Regions from separate parts of the Glutamicibacter sp. NPDC087673 genome, predicted to be linked through region 3. Evidence: riboswitches for the same ligand, from Rfam matches in the RefSeq annotation. Region 3 holds a riboswitch; each other region holds the start of a gene.
What was found. Region 3 has a riboswitch for thiamine pyrophosphate ahead of thiM (hydroxyethylthiazole kinase). Riboswitches for the same ligand answer to the same signal wherever they lie in the genome.
Positions count from the first base shown of each region.

Region 1: it holds a riboswitch for thiamine pyrophosphate, as region 3 does, so the genes downstream of both, thiO (glycine oxidase ThiO) here and thiM (hydroxyethylthiazole kinase) in region 3, are expected to answer to the same signal.
Region 2: it holds a riboswitch for thiamine pyrophosphate, as region 3 does, so the genes downstream of both, ACIOTL_RS04660 (ECF transporter S component) here and thiM (hydroxyethylthiazole kinase) in region 3, are expected to answer to the same signal.
Region 4: it holds a riboswitch for thiamine pyrophosphate, as region 3 does, so the genes downstream of both, thiC (phosphomethylpyrimidine synthase ThiC) here and thiM (hydroxyethylthiazole kinase) in region 3, are expected to answer to the same signal.

Region 1 is NZ_JBIUWB010000002.1:384,398-389,394, reverse strand. Features, by position in the region: gene ACIOTL_RS06245 (thiazole synthase) at 1-759, opposite strand, end outside; gene thiS (sulfur carrier protein ThiS) at 762-1,007, opposite strand; gene thiO (glycine oxidase ThiO) at 1,034-2,131, opposite strand; TPP riboswitch at 2,129-2,233, opposite strand; gene ACIOTL_RS06230 (GNAT family N-acetyltransferase) at 2,244-3,272, shown strand; gene ACIOTL_RS06225 (mechanosensitive ion channel) at 3,356-4,576, opposite strand; gene ACIOTL_RS06220 (OsmC family protein) at 4,871-4,997, opposite strand, start outside.
Region 2 is NZ_JBIUWB010000002.1:72,351-77,347, forward strand. Features, by position in the region: gene ACIOTL_RS04635 (Na+/H+ antiporter subunit D) at 1-1,107, shown strand, start outside; gene ACIOTL_RS04640 (Na+/H+ antiporter subunit E) at 1,119-1,745, shown strand; gene ACIOTL_RS04645 (monovalent cation/H+ antiporter complex subunit F) at 1,747-2,013, shown strand; gene mnhG (monovalent cation/H(+) antiporter subunit G) at 2,013-2,417, shown strand; gene ACIOTL_RS04655 (DUF4235 domain-containing protein) at 2,474-2,716, opposite strand; TPP riboswitch at 2,801-2,922, shown strand; gene ACIOTL_RS04660 (ECF transporter S component) at 2,988-3,596, shown strand; gene ACIOTL_RS04665 (ATP-binding cassette domain-containing protein) at 3,593-4,997, shown strand, end outside.
Region 3 is NZ_JBIUWB010000001.1:875,223-880,219, forward strand. Features, by position in the region: gene thiD (bifunctional hydroxymethylpyrimidine kinase/phosphomethylpyrimidine kinase) at 1-1,399, opposite strand, end outside; gene thiE (thiamine phosphate synthase) at 1,396-2,037, opposite strand; gene thiM (hydroxyethylthiazole kinase) at 2,030-2,824, opposite strand; TPP riboswitch at 2,814-2,908, opposite strand; gene ACIOTL_RS04135 (GntR family transcriptional regulator) at 2,943-3,311, opposite strand; gene ACIOTL_RS04140 (hypothetical protein) at 3,308-4,867, opposite strand; gene ACIOTL_RS04145 (aldehyde dehydrogenase family protein) at 4,927-4,997, shown strand, end outside.
Region 4 is NZ_JBIUWB010000002.1:222,475-227,471, forward strand. Features, by position in the region: gene ACIOTL_RS05360 (DEAD/DEAH box helicase) at 1-1,180, shown strand, start outside; gene thiC (phosphomethylpyrimidine synthase ThiC) at 1,273-3,015, opposite strand; TPP riboswitch at 3,012-3,119, opposite strand; tRNA gene ACIOTL_RS05370 (tRNA-Thr) at 3,393-3,464, opposite strand; tRNA gene ACIOTL_RS05375 (tRNA-Thr) at 3,998-4,069, shown strand; tRNA gene ACIOTL_RS05380 (tRNA-Met) at 4,117-4,193, shown strand; gene ACIOTL_RS05385 (GTP pyrophosphokinase family protein) at 4,276-4,997, opposite strand, start outside.

The DNA.
Region 1 (4,997 bases), on a different contig from region 3:
ATCGCGGCGCGGGATCCGGCCAGCGAGCCGCGCGGCGCGCCCGGCACGCACAGCATCCTTCATGGCCCTGGCCATGAGCGGCGCGTTGTGCGCCCGGGTCACCGCGCTGGCCAGCAGCACCGCGTCGCAACCGAGCTCCATGGCCAGGGCCGCATCCGAGGCGGTGCCCACCCCGGCGTCAAGGATCACCGGTACCTGCGCGCGCGAGACGATGGTGGAAATATTGTGCGGATTCAGGATCCCCAGGCCCGAGCCGATCGGTGCTCCGGCCGGCATGATTGCCGCAACCCCGGCGTCCTGCAGGCGCTGGGCAAGTGCCGGATCATCATTGGTGTAGGCGAAAACCTGGAACTCGTCGGCCACTAGTTGCTCGGTGGCCGCATGCAGTTCCAGCGGGTCCGGCAGCAGCGTGTGCTCATCGGCAATGACTTCGAGCTTGATCCAATTGGTTTCCAGAGCTTCACGGGCCAGGTGCGCGGTGAGGATCGCATCGCGGGCGGTGAAGCATCCAGCGGTGTTGGGCAGCGCAATCACGTTGTTGCGCTGCAGCAGTTCATACACGTTGCCTGCGCCGGCCGCCGAAAAGTGGCGGATGGCCACGGTGGTCAGCTCCGTTCCGGAGGCCTGCAGGGCGCTTTCCAGGGTGGTCAGCGAACTCGCTCCCCCGGTGCCGAGGATCAGGCGCGAGGACAAGGAGCGTCCGGCGATCTGGAATGGGTCGCTGTGGATGTCCAGCTCGGTGATGTTGCGCGTTTCCATGCCTAGCCTCCCTGGGCCGCGGTAACGAGTTCAATGCTGTGCCCTTCGGCCAGCAGGTAGCTATTCCAGGCGCTGCGTGGAACGACAGCGCCATTGACGGCGGCGGCAACTCCGAGCTTGCTGCCGTCAGCGGCCACCGAGTTGGCGTCCAGTTCCTTGCCGATTTGCGTGCTGATGAATTCGCGAAGGGTGGTTCCTTCGTCCAGGTTCAGTTGCCGTGAATTGAAATTGATGCCGATGCTTGTCATGGTTGCTGCTCCGTTCGGTGAGCGGTCTAGGTTGCGTTGGCAAAGCGGTGGGGATCCACAGCCTGGTGCAAGGGGTGGGATTGGTGGCCGTGGGCGAGATCCGCAGTGAGCGTTGCGCCCAGCGGAGCCAGCAGCACGCCGTGCCGGGAGTACCCGGTGCAGAGCAGCAGCCCTGGATCAAGGCGTCCCAGCAGCGGCCGGTCATCTGGCGTGGCGGGACGTGCCCGGGCCGTTGCTTCGTTCAGCGTGCAGTCGCTGATGCCGGGGACAAGCTTTCTCGCGTTGTCCAACAGCAGGTGCATCGCGCCAATGTTCACCGCTTGTTGCCGGTCTTCACGGACGCTGGCGCCAAGGACGAGGCTACCGTCCCTTCTCGGCACCAGATACACCTGTTTCCGGTGCACGATGCCGCGGATGGTGCGGGTGATGAGCGGCGGGCCTGCTGGTCCCTGGATCCGGAGGATGTCCCCGTAGACCGGGCGCAGCGGAAGTTCGTTCAAGCCATCGAGGGTGCCAAGACCGGTGGCCACGATGGTCTGCTCCGCTTCGAGGATTCGGCCCGATGCGGTCCGCACAGCGGTGGTCCGCTTCCCGTCGGTCACCAGTGCCTGCGCCCGTTCCTCGACCAGGTGCGGACGCAGATGCTCCAACAGGATCTTGACGATGGATCGAGGGTCGACCTGGTGGTCATCTTGGCACAGGACCGCGCCAGAAATATTGGCGGCCAAGGCTGGTTCGAGCTTGCGGGCTTGGCTGGGCAGCAGCTTTTGCGCTGACAGGCCGAGGGATATCTGCAGTTCGGCCAGCTCGTGCAGGGCTTCGCGGTCCGCAGGCTCTGCGGCGACAACGAGCGTGGAGTTCTGCAAGTAGTCCGGGCGTTGCCCGGTGGCCGATGCGATGCGCTCGATGAACTGCGGATAGGCGGCATTCGAGGCGGCAAGCAGCTGGTGCAACGGGCCATTGCCCCAGACCGTTTCAGCTGCCGGGGCCAGCATTCCTGCTGCCGCGTAGCTTGCACCTTGGCCGGGTGCCGGATCGATGAGGGTGACGGTGTGTGCGCGTGATTCCAGCTCGAACGCGACGGCCAGGCCGATTATCCCGGCGCCAACAATGTTGACATGCACAAGGGCACGCTTCCTTCCTACGGCGGCATGACCCGCATCAGGTGTAGCGGTCGGCTCGGTGCCCTCTCAGCCTGGTCGATTCAGGCTCCCGCGGATTACAGCGATTATAAGCATGATGCAGCTCATAAAGTCGAACTTCATTGAACGCAGTTCCGTCATCTTCTGTGATGTACTTGCTGACATGGCATTCCATGACTTCCCTATCGTGCTTCCCCAAGGTTCTGCGCTATCCAGCACCATCATCTCGTTGGAGCAAGAACTCTTGGAATCCAGCCAACGCCATAGCCAGGAGCAATTGCAGCGGCGCTTGCATCCTCGGTTCGCCGAGGTGGGAGCCAGCGGGCGAGTCTATGATCGCGAGGCCATCATTGCCCAGCTGGCCCGGGAGCCGGCACGGGATGCCGGGGCGTTGAAAGTCGAAAGCCCGGTGGCTCTCCAGCTTTCAGACCAGCTGGTGCTGCTGCGCTGGAAGCTGCTCGCCGGTTCCCCCAGCGAACGCAGTTCACTGTGGATCCATGAGCAGGGCCGCTGGCAGCTGCTCTTCCACCAGGGCACGGCCGCCGCTCATCCGCAGCCATCTGCAGGACCGAAGGAAACCGTGCATGCCGACGGTGAATTCACGGTGCGCCGGCTGCGCCTTTCGGATGCCGAAGCGGTCTTCGAGGCATTCTCCTCGAACCCCGACATGTTGCGCCAAGGCGACGCCGATTCCCCGCAAAAGGCTGAGTCGTATGTGCGCGCACTGCTGGAGGCCGGGGAACGCCAGCAGGCGATGGCCGTCGCATATCGGGATCGGCTGGTGGGACTGGTGTGCGGTACGGTCGACCCGGCCAATCAGAACGCGTGGATTTGGTATTGGATGAACCAGAATTACTGGGGCCGGTCGCTGGCCACCCGCGCCGTGGCAACCTTGGTGGATTACCTGTTCGACGAGCTGGGACTGTACCGCTTGGAGCTGGGCTTGCGGGCAAATAATCCCGGGTCGAAGCATGTGGCAGAAAGCAACGGCTTCCTGCACGAAGGTGTCGAGCGGGGCAAATTCCTGGTTGCCGGAGAACGCATCGATGTGCACACCTACGCGCGGTTGCGTACCGATGGCGGCTCTGCGGTCATGCCCTTGCCGTGGGGCACGCAGCAGTAGCTTGGCGGGCATCAAAAAAGTCGCGGAATCCGGTTTTGGATTCCGCGACTTCTTATCTGTCCCTCAGGTTTTGTGATGCGTGGTTAGATGCCTGGGTTCGATGCCGGTGGCGTCGAGTCCGGGCCATTGGTGGCCTGTTGGGCCTCCATCTTTTTCAGCGTGCGGGCCGCAGCATCACGACCGCCGAGGCCAAAGGCCAGAGCCGCTGCCAATGCTGCGCCAATGACGATTGCGCCGAAGGCCATGTTGATGATCGAATCGGCGATACCCATGTACTTCAGGCCCATCGCCACGAACAGCGCAATTGCCGTGTAGCGGATGATCTTCGAAGCAGTAGTGTCACCCAAGAAGCGGCCAATCACATTGGCGATGACGAAACCTGCGGCGATAATTGCTGCGCCGAAGAGGATCTTGCCGCCCAAGGCCAGGATCTCATTGAGGATATTGGTGATCGCTGGGAAGTTCAGCATCTGGGCCGCCATCACACCGAAGAACAGCACGATAGCAATCTTGACGATGCCAGCGATGATTCCCGAAGCGCTCTTGCCCTCGGGAACTACGCCCCACTGGGCAACAACAGTGTCGGTACCCACGCCGTGGAGGGTGGATTCAAGTAGCTGCCCGACGAACTTGGCAATCAGGATACCCACGGCCAAGAGCGCCAAGGCCATGATGACCTGCGGGATTGCGGTGAAGACCAGCTGCAGCATCTGCTGGGCAGGTACCGAAATTGCCGCGATGCCCAGAACCTGCAGGGCTGATATTGCGACGACTAGCAGGATCAAGGCGAAGACGATGTTGGCAATGATGTCAACGATCTTCGCTTGGGATTCGCGAGACTGAACTTCATCTACTGGTTCGTTGCCTGGGGTGACCTTGCGGACCAGTCCGCTAAAATCGACAGTTCCCAAACCGGTCCTCAGCAGCTGGCGAACGATATTCGCGATGACGTAGCCAATGAAGAAGATGAAGCCCGCACCGATGAGGTTGGGGATGAAGGCCATGACGCCGCCGAGCATGCCCTGCACCGGCGATAGCACTTCGGATAGAGCGAAGACCTGCAGGATTGCCACGAGGCCGAAGAGCCAGACAATCAACCCCGCGACCTTGCCCAGGGATTGGCCTATTTGTTCTCCGTCATTGCCCTGCTTTTGCAGGAACTTCACCCTGTTCACCAGTTTGGCGGCAGCCCAACGAATTATGCGTGCAACTAGCCACGTAATGATGAGGATGATTAGCGCGATGCCAACCTTTTGTAGCATCGACGCCCAGTCGATATTGCCTAAAACGTTCTCAGACTGCATTGCTGCTCCTTCAACGTAGGGACAGTCCGACCCTACGATGAAGGTTCTCCGCTGACTAGGGCAAAGACCCATGCTCCCAGCTTGAATCATTGGACTTTCACAGCTCGAATTGCGAAAAGCTGACTATATCCCGATGTATTCAACGAATTCCGAACAATAAGACCTTGCCGACAACTGATCCACGCAATGTTAGAAAGTTCGCGGTTGCGTCCAAACCCGTGAATTGCCATGGAAGCTATTGCGGATTCAGCCATTGACCTTTATTCATCCGGGAATTGCCGGAAGTCCCGCTACCTAGTTGATGACTTCGCTCCGCACGGAAGCGCCCAGTTCAACGGTGCGGGAGACGGTGCAGTATTTGTCATGCGAAAGCTTGACGATGCGCTCCACCATGCTGGCTGCCTTGCGGCCTTCCTCGGTA
Region 2 (4,997 bases), on a different contig from region 3:
ACCACCTATGTGGTGGTTTCCGTGGTTTCCTCGGTGATCTTCCTGATGGCCATCGCGATGACCTATGCGGCCACCGGCACGGTGAACATGGCTGACCTGGCGGTGAAGCTGCCCGAACTGGGCCAGGGCCCGCAGCTGATCTTGCATGTGCTGCTGCTGATCGCTTTCGGCATCAAGGCCGCGGTCTTCCCGCTGTCCCTGTGGCTGCCGGACTCCTACCCGACCGCACCGGCCCCGGTGACCGCGGTGTTCGCCGGGTTGCTGACCAAGGTGGGCGTCTACGCGATCGTCCGCACCGAAACCCTGCTCTTCCCGGGCGGCTCGGTCAACGCCGGACTGCTGGTGGTGGCCGCGCTGACCATGGTCATCGGTATCCTCGGTGCACTGGCGCAGACGGACTTCAAGCGCATGCTTTCCTTCACGCTCACCAGCCACATCGGCTACCTGATCTTCGGCGTGGCCGTGGGCGGGCCGCTGGCCATCGCCGCGACCATCTACTACGTGGGCCACCACATCATCGTGCAGACTTCGCTGTTCATGGTAGCGGGACTGATCGAACGCCGTGCCGGCAGCTCGAATGTCACCCGGCTCGGCTCGCTGGCCAAGCTTTCCCCGGCATTGGCCCTGCTCTTCTTCATCCCGGCCATCAATCTGGGCGGCATCCCGCCGTTCTCCGGATTCCTGGGCAAATTCGGGCTATTGCATGCGGCCGCGCAGGATGCCGATCCGCTGACCTGGGTCGTGATCGGCGCCGGATTGCTGACCAGCCTGCTGACCTTGATGGCGATCATCCGCGTGTGGGCCCGTGTGTTCTGGCGCCGTGCCGCTGATGCCGAGGTGCCCAACCAGGACCTGGTGGCCGAAGCGACGCAGGTCGCCGACGAGACGTTGGCCGGCGGCGCGCAGAACCCCCGCTTGGGGTTGAAGCTGGCCAAGCAGCTGGAAGCCGACTCCTTGCCGTGGGGCATGCGCTACGCCACCGGTTCGCTGGTGCTTGCGGGCATCGCCCTGGCCATCTTTGCCGGGCCGATCTTCGAATTCTGCCAGCGGGTGGCTGCGGAACTGATCGCCCGCGAACCGTATATCAGCTCGATCTTGCCATTCTGATTGGAGGGATGATGCCGAACAAGAACTTTGAACCGCGTGACCAGCGCATTGACGATGCGCTGGATACCTCCGGCGTGCGCCACCGCGCGACACTCAAGCAGGAATGGCCGCTGCTTCTGCTGCTGCTCTTCGTCTGGGGTGCTCTCTGGCAGGACTTCTCCCTGGGGAACATGGTCTTCGGCGTGATCATCGCGCTGCTGATCGTGAACCTGTTCCCGCTGCCGCCGGTGGTCCTTTCGGGCCGGATCAATGCCTGGTACTGCCTGAAGCTGTTCATCTGGTTCCTCGGACAGGTCTTCGCGGCCAGCGTCCACGTGGCCTGGCTGGCGCTGGTCCGCGGGAAGCGCACCCGCAGCGCGGTCATTGCGGTCCCGCTGCGCACCGACTCGGACCTGATCGTGATGACCGTGGGCCACGTGCTCACGCTGATCCCGGGCTCCTTCGTGATCGACGTGGACCGCAGCTCGTCGACTCTGTACCTGCACTACATCGACATCGAGTCGCCTGCGGACGTGGAGAAGGCGCGTTCCGGCATCCGGGACATCGAACGCCGGCTGATCATGGCTATCGGCAGCCGAGACGAGTACGAAGCGATCAAGAGCGAATGCGGACCGAACTTTGATGCGAGGAAGGGGTAACATGCTGGATATCGTCATTTGGATCTGCGGCATCATGCTCGGGCTCGGTGCTGTCGCCTGCCTGGTCCGTGTTGCCAAGGGGCCGTCAATCCTTGACCGGGTGCTGGCCCTGGACGTGATGCTGCTGATCATCTCCGCCGCGCTGTGCCTGGAAATGGTGCTGCACAAGCACACCGACTACTTGCTGTTCGTCGTGGCCGCCTGCATGCTCGGGTTCATCGGTTCGGTGACCGTCTCGCGCTTTGTTTCGGATCAGAGGAACGCCTAATGGAAATCTTCCTTGATGTCCTCGTTGCCGTCCTGCTGATCCTTGGCTGCCTGATGTCATTGATCGCAGGCATCGGCTTGCTGACCTTCCCGGACATGCTCACCCGCATGCATGCAGCGACCAAACCGCAGGTACTCGGCTTCCTGCTGATTTTCGCTGGACTGGCCATTTACCTGCGCAGCTGGGCTGTGGTGCCGGTACTCGTGCTGGCCTGGGGAATGCAGCTATTGACCGCACCGGTTTCGGCCCACATGATTGGCCGTTCCGGCTACCGGACCAAGCACGCTGCCAAGGAAACCCTGTTCTCCGATGAGCTGAGCCACGTGGTCAACAAGGTCAACGGAACACCGCCGACCGGAACCACCCCGGTTTCCAAGACCGGATCGCCAGACGAACAAGATTGAGAAAAAGCGGGAGCCGCCCCTCTGGGCGGCTCCCGCTTTTGGCTCAACGCCGAAGCTTACTTGGTGAACTTGGCAACAACCTTGTTGGCGCTGCGATCAGCCACGGTCTGCAGGATTGCTGCGACCAGGGCCGAAACGACTGCGAAGCCCAAGGCACGGCGGAAAGAAGCTTCCGCTGCTTCCTCAGTGCCCTTGCGTGGTGCTTTGCTGCCGGTTGCCTTCAACCAAAGGAAATCAACCAGCTTGCCGCCGAGCATGCCAGCGCCAACGGTGATACCGGTAGTGGCAAGTTTCTGCACTTTATCCATTTTTTCCTCGCGATCAAGCTCTTGACATATCGTTCCTCTGCCCAGCATACCTGCGGTATGGTGGGGGAGCAGTAATTATTCCGACAGGGGAGCGTCAGACTTTTAAAAAAGTCGCAAGACGCTGAGAGTGCGATAGATCGCAGACCCTCGAACCTGCCCCGGCTAGTACCGGCGAAGGAAGTCGAGCATCTCGGATGCGGATAGGCGCGGCAGTATGCCCTCATTCCGTCCATCTCCCCTCCTTTCCACAGGAGGACCAGCAATGAACGAAACAGTTTCGAAGCAGCGTACCGGCTGGCGTGTAGTTGATATCGTCGTCGCCTCGGTGATCGCCGTCGCTTCAGGGGTTATTTTCTGGGCGTGGAGTGCCGGCTATGGCCTGTTCTCACTCGCCTTTGCGGCTTTCCCGCCAGCCACCGCGCTGCTCACCGGCATGTGGCTCTTCCCGGCGGTGCTCGGCGCACTGATCATCCGCAAGCCAGGCGCCGCAATCTACTGCGAGCTGCTGGCCGCCGTAGTTGAAGCGCTGCTGGGCTCGCACTACGGCTTGACCGTACTGATCTCCGGCCTGGTCCAGGGCCTGGGTGCAGAGCTGGTCTTCGCAGCATTCCGCTACCGCAAGTGGAACCTGGGCGTGGCGCTGCTGGCCGGCTTGTTCGCCGGCTTGTTCGCCGGCATTTCCGAGGCCTACATCCTGGCCTACTACGTTGAGTACACCGCCGGAATGAAGATCTTCCACGTGATCGCCACCGGTATTTCCGGCGTAGTCGTCGCAGGGCTGCTGTCCTGGTTGGCCACGCGTGGACTGGCGAAGACCGGTGCATTGAGCGCCCTGCCGAGCCGGCGTGCGCACCTGGAAAGCGCAAAATGAGTTCCTTTGCCAATTCCGGCGCAGCCTCGCTGACCCAGCGCGGTGCCGCCATCACCGCAACGGGGTTCGGCTGGCAGCACTCCGAGAGGAAGAATCCTGCCATCTCGGGACTGGACCTTGTGATCCACGCCGGTGAGAAGGTGCTGCTGGTCGGTCCATCGGGCGCCGGCAAGTCAACCTTGCTGCACGCGATGGCCGGGTTGCTGGAAGCGGATGAGGACGATCAGGTCGCTGGCCGGCTGCTCATAGATGGCAGCGATGCCTTCATCCGGAGCCACCCGGTGGGCTTGATGCAGCAAGACCCGGAAACCCAGGTAGTGCAAAGCAGGGTCGCCGATGACGTGGCCTTTGGCGCCGAGAACCTCGGAATGGATCCCGAACTGATCCGCCAGCGGATCCCCGAAGTGCTGGACGCTGTGGGTCTGGGTGCGCTGTCCTTCGAGCACCGCACCCAGCAACTTTCCGGCGGGCAGAAACAGCGGTTGGCCTTGGCCGGCATTCTGGCCATGGAACCCAGCGTCATGCTGCTCGATGAACCGACTGCCAATGTGGACCCGCAGAGCATTGAGCTCTTGCGCGATGCGGTGCTGAACGCCGCCCGGCTTTCCGGTGCCACGCTGGTCGTCGTGGAACACCGGATTGAAGCCTGGGCGCAGCATGTGGACCGGGTTATCGTGCTGCAGCCCGGTGGGGGAGTCGCGCACGATCTGGACCCGCAGCAGCTGTACACCGATGAAACGGTGCGCGAGGAGCTGGCTGCTGCCGGGCTGTGGATTCCAGGCTACTTCCCGCAGGTGGCCCGGGCAACGAACGGTGCCGGTGCCACGCTGCTGGAAGCGCAGCAGCTGGTATCCGCCCGCACCGCCACGGCACCGCGCACCCAAGCGGTGGACGTGAATGTGCAAGCGGGCACCGCGACGGTGATTCGCGGCGAGAATGGCGCTGGAAAGTCGACGCTGGCCTTGACCTTGGGCGGATTGCTCGTCCCGGCCGACGGCGGGTTGGCGGCCACCGCGCAACTGGCCGACGGTCTGGGCAACTCCCCGTTTGCCTGGAAGGCCGGTGCATTGATTGGGCGGATCGGTTCGGTGTTCCAGGAACCCGAACACCAATTCGTGACCCAGAGCGTTCGGGAAGAGCTGGCTTTCGCTCCCAGCCGCGCGCAGGCCAGCAGCGCCGATGCGCCGAAATACGAGCCGGCCCAGGTCCAAGCGCGCGTGGACGCGTTGCTGGAACGCTTGGGCCTGGCGCATTTGGCAGACGCGAACCCGTTCACTCTCTCCGGGGGCGAGAAGCGGCGCTTGTCCGTGGCCACTGTTCTGGCCGCATCCCCCCAGGTGCTGATCCTCGACGAACCGACCTTCGGGCAGGATGCGAATACGTGGAGAGAACTGGCCGGGC
Region 3 (4,997 bases):
TCTCGTGCGCCTGCGCGAAGAAAGAGCGCTCATGTTCCGCGGAGCGGATGAAAGCGGCCTCCATGCGGGCCCGCAGCTGCGGATCTGCCTGCTCGAACGCCTGGCGGACCATTTCGATGGCCTGCTCGGTGGCGGAATCGAATTCCTCGGATGCATAGGTTTCCAGCCATTGCCGATAAGGATGCTCGGCATGGTTGGCTGCCGCCAGCCGCTTGCCGATGTCCTGGTACAGCCAGTAGCAAGGCAGGATCGCGGCAATCAGCTCCCCGTAGCTCTCCTGGCTGGCGGCCAGGTGGTTGGTGTAGTTCAGCGTGGTGGCGCTGGGCGTATCAGCGAACTCATCCAGGTAGCTGCCGTGCAGCTGCAGCTCGCCATCGAGGATGCCGTTGGCGCCACGCGACCAGAAACGCTGGGCACCGAGATCCGGCGCCATCGAGCTGGCTAGCGAAAGCACCTTGGCGTAACGCAGCAGATACAGCGCATCCTGGGCGATGTAGTAGTGGAAGTCATCCCGGTCCAAGGTGCCCTCGGATAGCCGGGTGATGAAATCCAGCTGGTCGATTTCCTCGCGGATCGGCTGGATCTTCTGCCACCAGTCGCCCATGGGATCTGCCGTGCCGAAGAAGTCGATGAAGTGGTTGACCGGGCCGTGGCCGCTGCCCACCTGCAATTGGTCGGCCGCTGCGATGGCCTTGGAGAGGTAGGACTTGGACTGCTCCAACGCGGCGATCCAGTCTCCAGTGGCAGCGAAGCGGGTAGCCAGAGTGCTGGAAAGGGTGCAGCCGGTGCCGTGGGTGTTCCTGGTGGCATGGCGCGGTCCGTGCAGCTCCAGCTGCACCCCGCCCGCCGACACCAGGGCATCGGGGCAATCCGCCCCGGCCAGGTGCCCGCCCTTGGCCAGCACCAGCGTGCCGTGCTTGGCAGCCAGCCGCTGGGCCTGGCGCAGGGCTTCGTCCCAGGAAGGGGCCACAGGCTCGCGCAGCAAGCTGGCCAGCTCCAGCAGGTTCGGGGTAATCACCGTGGCGCGATCCAGCAGCGAATCAAGGGCCGATTCGTCGTCGAGCAGGCGATCCCCGCTGGTCGCCACCATGACCGGGTCCAGCACGACGGGGGCGTCAACAGTTTCCAGCCAGCTGGTGACTGCGCGGATCACCTCGGCGTTGGCCAGCATCCCGATCTTGATCGCATCGATGCGGATATCTGTACTCACGGCTTCGAGCTGCGCGAGGACGAAATCGCCGCTGATCGCCTGAACTCCGGATACCCCATGGGTGTTTTGCGCAGTCAAAGCGGTGATCACGCACATTCCGTAGCCGCCGTTGGCGGCAATGGCCTTCAGATCCGCTTGGATTCCGGCGCCGCCGGAAGGATCGGAGCCTGCGATGGATAGGATGTTCATTTCGAGGCCTCCCAGGCTGCGACCAGCTGCGCGCTGGCAAGTTGCGGATCTTCGGCGTTGCAGATGGCGCGGACCACGGCCAGGCCTGCGCCGCCGCCGGCGCGGATCGCGGCGGCATCGTCTTGGGTAATTGCGCCGATCGCTACGCAGGGCAGCTTGGCCAAGGCAGCGGCTCGCGCAAAGCCGTCCAACCCCAGGGGAGCAGGATGGTCTTTTTTCGTCGGAGTGGCGCGGATGGCTCCTACACCGAGGTAGTCGATCACCGAGGCGTCCTTGTTCGCCTGGGCCAGCTGCTCATCGCTGGAAGCACTCAAGCCGATGATGCCCTCGCCGATGATCTGGCGAGCCAGCTGTACCGGCACATCTTTTTGCCCGATATGGATGCCGTTCACTGCTGCGCCAGCAGCCCGTGCCGCGAGGTAGACGTCAATGCGGTCATTGATCAGCAACTGGGCTTTGCCCTCGGTGAGCTTGGCAGCCGCGCAGGCCAGCTCGACGAATTCCCGGGCGCTTTCATCCTTGGCGCGCAGCTGGATCCACCCGATCCCTCCGGCGACGGCTCCCTCGATAACTTCCAGGGTGCTGCGTGGGGTGCAGCTGGCAGTGTTGGCTACTAGATAAGCGCCGTAATTATGCATGGTTCAATTCCTCGTACTTCAAAGTTTTCAGTTCCCGGGGATCGGCAGCCGACAGCGCATCAAGGAAGGCAACTGCGAAGCTGCCCGGACCGGAGCTGCCAGCCAGGGCCTTTTCCGCGGCCAGGCCATAGAAACCGTGGGCTGCGATGGTGGCCTCGAACGGGTCATCGTGGACCGCAACCATCCCGGCGCAGACCGCGCCCAAGGCGCAGCCGCCACCTGTCATCCGGGTCAAGCCAATTCCGTTGGTATGCACCAAGACGGTACGCGTGGCGTCGATGATGGCGTCAGCCTGGCCGGAAATGGCCACTACGCAGTCGTGCTCCGTGGCCAGTTCGCGTCCCGCCGCCAAGGCGGCAGAAACCTCATCCAAGGCATCGACACCGCGCGAAGCAGATTGCCGGCCGGCCAGAGCCAGGATTTCCGAGGCGTTGCCTCGAATCAGGGTCGGGCGTTGCCGGACAATGCGCCGGGCAAACTCCGTGCGCACCGGAAGCGCTCCCACTGCCACTGGATCCAGGACCCACGGGGTGCCTGCAGCGCTCGCCGACTGCACAGCTTCTTCCATGGCGGTCAGCTGTTCAGTGCTTGGAGTTCCCAAATTCACCAATACGGCTGACGCTGCCTGCGCGAATGGACCGGCCTCTCCGGGCAGATCCGTCATGGCCGGAGAAGCCCCGGATGCCAGCAGGGCATTGGCAGTGAAATTGGATACGACGGTATTGGTCAGGCAAAAAACCAAAGGTGATTGTTGCCGGTATTTTTGGGCAACTGCATGCAAAGCCATGCGACATCCCTCCGCTAGCGTGAACTAGATCAGGTTCTACGGGTCTTATCTCAGTCGGTTGATCCGACACCCCGTGTCACTGCCATAGAGCGTACGCACAACCGGTTCCGAGGACAAGTTACTTACGCTCGCGCCGCGCCACCAAGGCCTTGAGCGTGGCCGCATCCACCTTCTGCGCGGCCGCCAGCGCCCAGAGGCGATCCACGGCGGCCAGCAGATCTTCCCTGGTGTCCACCGGCTGCGGCCGCTCGTTGACCACTGTGCCGGCCCGGCGCCGGGAGGTGATCAGCTCTTCGGCTTCCAGCTCCTTGTAGGCGCGCGCCACTGTACCGACAGCGACGCCGAGGTCCGTGGCCAGCGCACGCACAGTAGGCAGCTTGCTCCCCGAGGGCAGATCTCCCAAGGAGATCAGTGAAGCAATCTGCGAGCGGATCTGCTCATAGGGCGGGGTAGCTGCTTGGAGGTCAACACTGATCTGCGTGCTCATGAAGTAGCTGCCGGCTGATGTTCCCGCACGAAGGCGCTACCGGGGCGCTCTAGGAAAATGACTGCTGGGACAACGAAGATGAGCAATGCAAAGAGTCCCAGCCCGGCCGGGAATCCGTAGCCAATGAGCAGCATGGCTACCACTGCACTGGTGTTAACACGCATTGAACGCAGTTCCAGGACCTTGCGGTACCAGATTTCTTCGGCCGACGAGACAGCCCAGGGAATAATTGCCCGGCGGGAGAACCAGACGAATCCAAGATGGGTTGCCAGCAACAGCAGGATCAAGCCTGCAACCATTGTCTTGCCTGGAGGCACGAAGCCCCACAAATAGTCCAGCGGCGGATCGAGCAGAAAATAGGTGCTGGTGGCAAACAGCAAGCCAGCGGCGATGTAGGACCACAAGGGCAGGGGCGCGTGGTACTTGGGTGCTGCAGACGCCTGCCGGGCCACCGTGCTGACGTAGCTGAGATAAAGCGCATTGAGAACGGCATAGCTCAAAGCCGCACCGGCAAAGATCATTAAGATCCACGTAGTTCGCTCATTGGTAGGCATCTGGAGCTCGTCATCCAGTGGCAAGAATGACCAGCCGATTGCAACGCTGAGCAAGGTGAGTGCTGCAGTTACGTATTGCAAGGTGAATAGTTGATCACGCAAACGCGAGAAGGCGGTCCGTTCCCTGGTGGTGGATTGAGCTGAGAATGTAGAGCGCGGTCCCCAGAAGAGCAACGTGAGGGCGACCGCAAGGGCGCCATAGCTAACGAACTCGTACTGTCCATCCGGCGAATTAGCCTGCGAGTAATTGACCACCGACACGGTGAAAGCCAGCAAGACGATGCCGATATTGCGCATCAAGCGGTTGAGCCAGACCGTGCGCAACGCTTGGTTGTCTTCGACCGAGATGCCGGCCAAGGCAGGTCTTTTCAGGATAACTACGGTAATCACAGCCGCGGCCACGATGATCCCTGCCAGGGCCACGATGAATACCGGGAGCATCTGTGTGCCCGGCAACCGCCCATCATACGGACCCTCCGACGTGTATGAATGGATGCCGTCAAAATCAAAGGTCGTGAATTCCGAGGCCGGAACGCCAACGAGCCCTTCGACTTTGGAGGCCGGCCACAGGGAGCCGACTGCGATCAGCAGCAAAAGCCCAACGAAAGCCCCTAGGGCCTTGGGAAATGGAGTTGTCAGGCTGCGGGCCTCTAATGAAGCGGTGCGCACGGGCTGGAGTTCCTTGGGCCAAGTGAACAAGCCGATGAGGTATACCAGAAGAACCCAGATCCCCGGAGTGAGTGCTTCAGCGATAGCCGAACCTGAATTGGTTTCGGTCATTGAAACGCGCCAGGTCTCGGACAAATCCCATGAGGTTGAAGCAAAGAATGCGATCAATGCGCACCAGAACGAGTGGGATCGGGCCCGGTCGATAGCTGGTGTTCCACGCCTGTGCGCCACCGAACGCAACCAAACGCAGATGATTGCGGCAACGAAAGCGATGGATATGGCGCTCGCCGAGAACTGGTTCATGGACATCAATGTATCAACTATTTGATACATATTGAATCCTCTGGCGAATTAAACGATGAAAAATAGTCCCAGTGACGTACGCTCAAATCATGGGTCTGTTTACTTCCACTCCGTTGCCCGAACCGGTCGGTGATTCCGCACCTCCGGTGGACGAGCATCC
Region 4 (4,997 bases), on a different contig from region 3:
CAAGCTGGACGCCATGACCCGCATCCTGGAATCCGAGTCGTTCGAAGGCGTTATCACCTTCGTCCGCACCAAGATGGCTACCGAGGACCTGGCCGACAAGCTGAAGGCCCGCGGCTTCACCGCGGCTGCCATCAACGGCGACATCCCTCAGCAGCAGCGTGAGCGCACCGTTGAGAACCTGCGCTCGGGCAAGATCGACATCCTGGTTGCTACCGACGTGGCAGCTCGTGGTTTGGACGTTGAGCGCATTTCGCACGTTATCAACTTCGACATCCCGCATGACACCGAGTCCTACGTGCACCGCATTGGCCGTACCGGCCGTGCCGGCCGCTCGGGCGACGCGATCCTGTTCATGACCCCGCGCGAGAAGTACTTGCTGCGTGCCATCGAGAAGGCTACCCGCCAGCCGGTGACCCAGATGCAGCTGCCTTCGCTGGATTCGGTCAACGACCGTCGTATCCAGAAGTTCACTGATCGCATCGATAAGACCATCAGCGGCCAGGACTTGACCACCTTCCGCGAAATCGTGGAGAAGTTCGCTTCCGAGCACGAAGACCTGGACCAGCTGGAAATCGCAGCTGCACTGGCTCTGATGGCCCAGGGCGGCCGCCCGCTGCTGATGACCGAACCAGTCATGTCCCCTTCGAAGAAGGCGCGCATGGATCGCCCAGAGCGCGGCGAGCGTGGCGACCGCGGTGACCGTGGCGATCGCGGTCCACGTGCCCGCAAGACCGCTGCCGAGGGCAACGCCATGTACCGTCTGGCCGTTGGCCGCCGCAACCGCGTGCAGCCGGGCTCGATCGTTGGCGCACTGGCCAACGAGGGTGGCTTCGATTCTTCGGAAATCGGCGGCATCGAGATCCGTTCGGACCACACCCTGGTCGAGTTGCCAGCAGAGCTGAGCAAGGACCAGTGGCGTGCACTGTCCAAGACCCGCATCGGCGGCGAGGCCATCGAGCTTGAGCTCGACAATGGCCGCAGCCCACGTCGCGACGACGAAGGCGACCGCGGTGGCTTCCGTGGCGGCCGTGGTGGCGGCTTCGGCGGCGGACGCAGCGGCGGACGTGGCGGTTTCGGTGGCGGACGCAGTGGCGGACGTGGCGGTTTCGGTGGCGGCGGACGCGGCGGCAAGGATCGCTTCAGCGATTCGGGCCGTAGCGGTGGACGTCGCGACTACTAAGCCAGTCGCACGCAGCTGAACAGCATTGAATAACGCCCTTGGGGCAAGCCGAAAGCTTGCCCCAAGGGCGTTTTTCGTGCGCCGCAGGCTATTTACGGAGCAGGAGTTCCCACCGGGATCCCGTCCCCGAGATAGACCGTGCCGCCGCTTTCAAGGAACTGCCTGCTTTTCTGCGCCATCCCGGCCAATGCGGCCTGCGCCTCGGCCGAGCCGTACTCGTCGCGGATATCCTGGGAGATGCGCATGGAGCAGAACTTCGGCCCGCACATGGAGCAGAAGTGGGCGGTCTTGGCCGGCTCGGCCGGCAAGGTCTCATCATGGAATTCCTGTGCGGTGACCGGGTCAAGGGACAACGCGAACTGGTCATTCCAGCGGAATTCGAAGCGCGCCTTGCTCAGCGCATCATCCCGCGCTGTGGCACCCGGGTGGCCCTTGGCCAGATCGGCGGCGTGCGCAGCGATCTTGTAGGTGATCACCCCGGTCTTCACATCATCCCGGTTGGGCAGTCCCAGATGCTCCTTGGGGGTGACGTAGCAGAGCATCGCGGTCCCGTACCGTGCGATCTCCGTGGCGCCAATGGCGCTGGTGATGTGGTCGTAGCCCGGGGCGATGTCGGTGACCAGCGGGCCCAGGGTATAGAACGGCGCCCCGTCGCACAGCTGCTGCTGGCGTTCCACATTCTCGCGCACCAGATGGAACGGGATATGCCCCGGGCCTTCGACCATCACCTGCACATCGTACTTCCAGGCGCGCTTGGTCAGCTCGGCCAGGGTGTCCAGCTCGGCGAACTGGGCGGCGTCGTTCGCATCTGCGATGGAGCCCGGGCGCAGCCCGTCGCCCAGCGAGAAGGCCACGTCGTACTGCGCGAAGATCTCGCACAGCTGATCGAAGTGGGTGTACAGGAAATTCTCCTGGTGGTGCGCCAAGCACCAGCCGGCCATGATGGACCCGCCACGCGAGACCATGCCGGTGACCCGGTTGGCGGTCAGCGGGATGTAGGGCAGCAGCACCCCGGCGTGGATGGTCATGTAGTCCACGCCCTGCTCGCACTGCTCAATGACGGTGTCGCGGAAGATCTCCCAGGTCAGTTCGTTGGCTTCGCCGTTGACCTTCTCCAACGCCTGGTAGATCGGCACAGTGCCGATGGGGACCGGGGAGTTGCGGATGATCCACTCGCGGGTGGTGTGGATGTCATCTCCGGTGGACAGGTCCATTACCGTGTCCGCGCCCCATTTGGCCGCCCACTGGAGCTTGGAGACTTCTTCTGCGATGGAGCTGGTCACCGCCGAGTTGCCGATATTCGCATTGATCTTGACCAGGAACGCCTTGCCGATGATCATCGGCTCGGATTCCGGGTGGTTGATGTTCGCCGGGATGATGGCTCGCCCGGCCGCGAGCTCGCTGCGCACCAGCTCGACATCGCATTCCTCGCGCAGGGCCACATAGCGCATTTCCGGGGTGATGATCCCGGCACGCGCATAGTGCATCTGCGTCACGCGGGCTCCGCCAACGGCCCGCAGTGGCGGGGCTGAGCGTCCGGCCCATTCCGCGCTGGCCGTGCCGCGGCGGACCGCTGAGCGTCCGTCGTCGTGCAGGTTGCGTTCGCGGCCTGCATAGGTTTCCACGTCCCCGCGTTCCAGGATCCACCGCTCGCGGAAGGGTTGCAGGCCTTGGGTGGGCTCGCTTCCCGGTCCGCTGGTGCGATATACCGCCAGCGGCTCGTTGGGCTGTCCATTGGGGGAGTCTGCCAATTGGATCTGCGTGACGGGAACAGAAATTCCCGCAGATTCACGGTAGGCAAGGGTGTGGGCAGGGTGCTGTTCAATTTGTTCCACTGGGGAAACTCACTTCCTTCGCCGGCATTACCCGGACAGGTTCAACGGTCGCGGACGGCGATAGCCCGATCTCAGCCCTTGCCAGGGCACCCGTGTGGTCGCGAACAACTTAGCACGCTTGCGAGGAGAAAACGCAAACCCAGTGGTCAGGGCCTGACATCAAGGAAGTGGGAAGGGCCGGCTGTGGCGGGCCAGGATGCTTTTCATTGGCCGGAGACTCTTGCCGGGGGCACCTGGAATCCGGGGCGCAAGACGCGGCCGATAGCCGGTGCTGCAGCTTGGGGTGCGCCTTGGGCCATGCTCGCAGTGGCTACACGGCATCTGCGGGATAAACGAAAAGAGAGGCAATCTGGAACCAGATTGCCTCTCTTATTTCGAGCCCCCTGCCGGAATCGATCCGGCGACCTCGTTCTTACCAAGAACGCGCTCTACCACTGAGCTAAGGGGGCAACAGGTAAATACTTTACACAGGTTTTTGAGGTTTGCAAAATCCGTCGGGAATTTGTTGCTGAGGTCACAATATTCCTACTCAAGACCGGAATGGGCGGCAAAGAGCTGTTGCCTTCCTGGCGGTTTCCAGCACCCCGGTTCACGGCCCGGGATCCAGCTGCCGGGCACCGGAGCCGTGCCTGGGCGCCTAGGTGGATCGGGTGTTGCCCAAGTGCCGCTCGGTCAGGGGTTCTGGAGTGGGAAAGGGTGTCAGCGTTCCGAAGTTCCAAGCGGGGTAATTCGATGCTTGGCCACCGGGGATGATCCGCGGGATTCTATTCTGCGCGTCATGGCAAATCCGCGATTGACCGCGAGGAGCACTCTCGTGAGCATCGTCACCAGGGCACTTTTTGTCCCACCCTTCGTCCCCGGGGTAGCGAGTAAGAGGATAAATAGTCATTGACTAGTGGTTTTACAGAATTCTCCTGGTCTTTTCCGGGGTGATCCGCCGATTTTTCTTTGCCGGGAAATCCGTGTAGAGTATTTACTCGTTGCCCCCTTAGCTCAGTGGTAGAGCGCGTTCTTGGTAAGAACGAGGTCGCCGGATCGATTCCGGCAGGGGGCTCTGAGTGAGAAGCATTCTTGGCTTCTACTGGATTGCTTCTCACTTGTGGCGGCGTAGCTCAGCTGGTTAGAGCGCACGACTCATAATCGTGAGGTCCCGGGATCGAGTCCCGGCGCCGCTACCAAATCAAAGATCCTCGGCCTCGGCCGAGGATCTTTTTTGGTTTCCGGCCCCGAAGCAGCATTGTCCTTCGAGGGCATGAACGGCTAGTGATCCAAGTCCTTCTCCTGGTTCCCGTCCTTGGCTTGCTGAGCCAGCGACAGCAGCCCCTGGATCGCTGTCGTATCGAAATCCGCCTCTTGGCTCGGTGCCTGATTGGCATCATGGCCGTGGACTTCGGTATGCAAGCGCTGCATCTGCATGTCGAGTTTCGTCGCCATGGCCGCCGCGTCGGCAAGCTCTTGCACTAGATGTTCTGGAACTTCGCCCTCGTACTTGTAGAAGATCTTATGTTCCAGGCTTGCCCAGAAATCCTGGGCAATGGTACGGATCTGCAGCTCCACCACGACATCGACCGGGCCATCGGATAAGTAGACCGGGATCTGCACGATCGCATGGACACTTTTATAGCCGTTGGGCTTCGGGTTCTTGATGTAGTCCTTGATTTGGAGGACCTTCAGGTCATTCTGCGAGGTTAGCGTGTTCAGAACCTTGTAGATGTCCTTGACGAAACTGCAGGTAATGCGCACGCCGGCAATGTCGCTGATGTTCTCGCGAATGGCAGGCAGGGACGGGGAGATGTTCCGGCGGGAGACCTTGCGCATGATGCTCTCCGGAGTTTTCACCCGGGAAGTGACGTGCTCAATTGGATTGTAATTGTGCAAATACAAGAACTCTTCACGCAAGATCGAGACCTTGGTCAGCACCTCGTCCACCGCAAACTGGTACTCCATCATGAAACGCTGGAAATCATGGCGGAAAGCCTGCG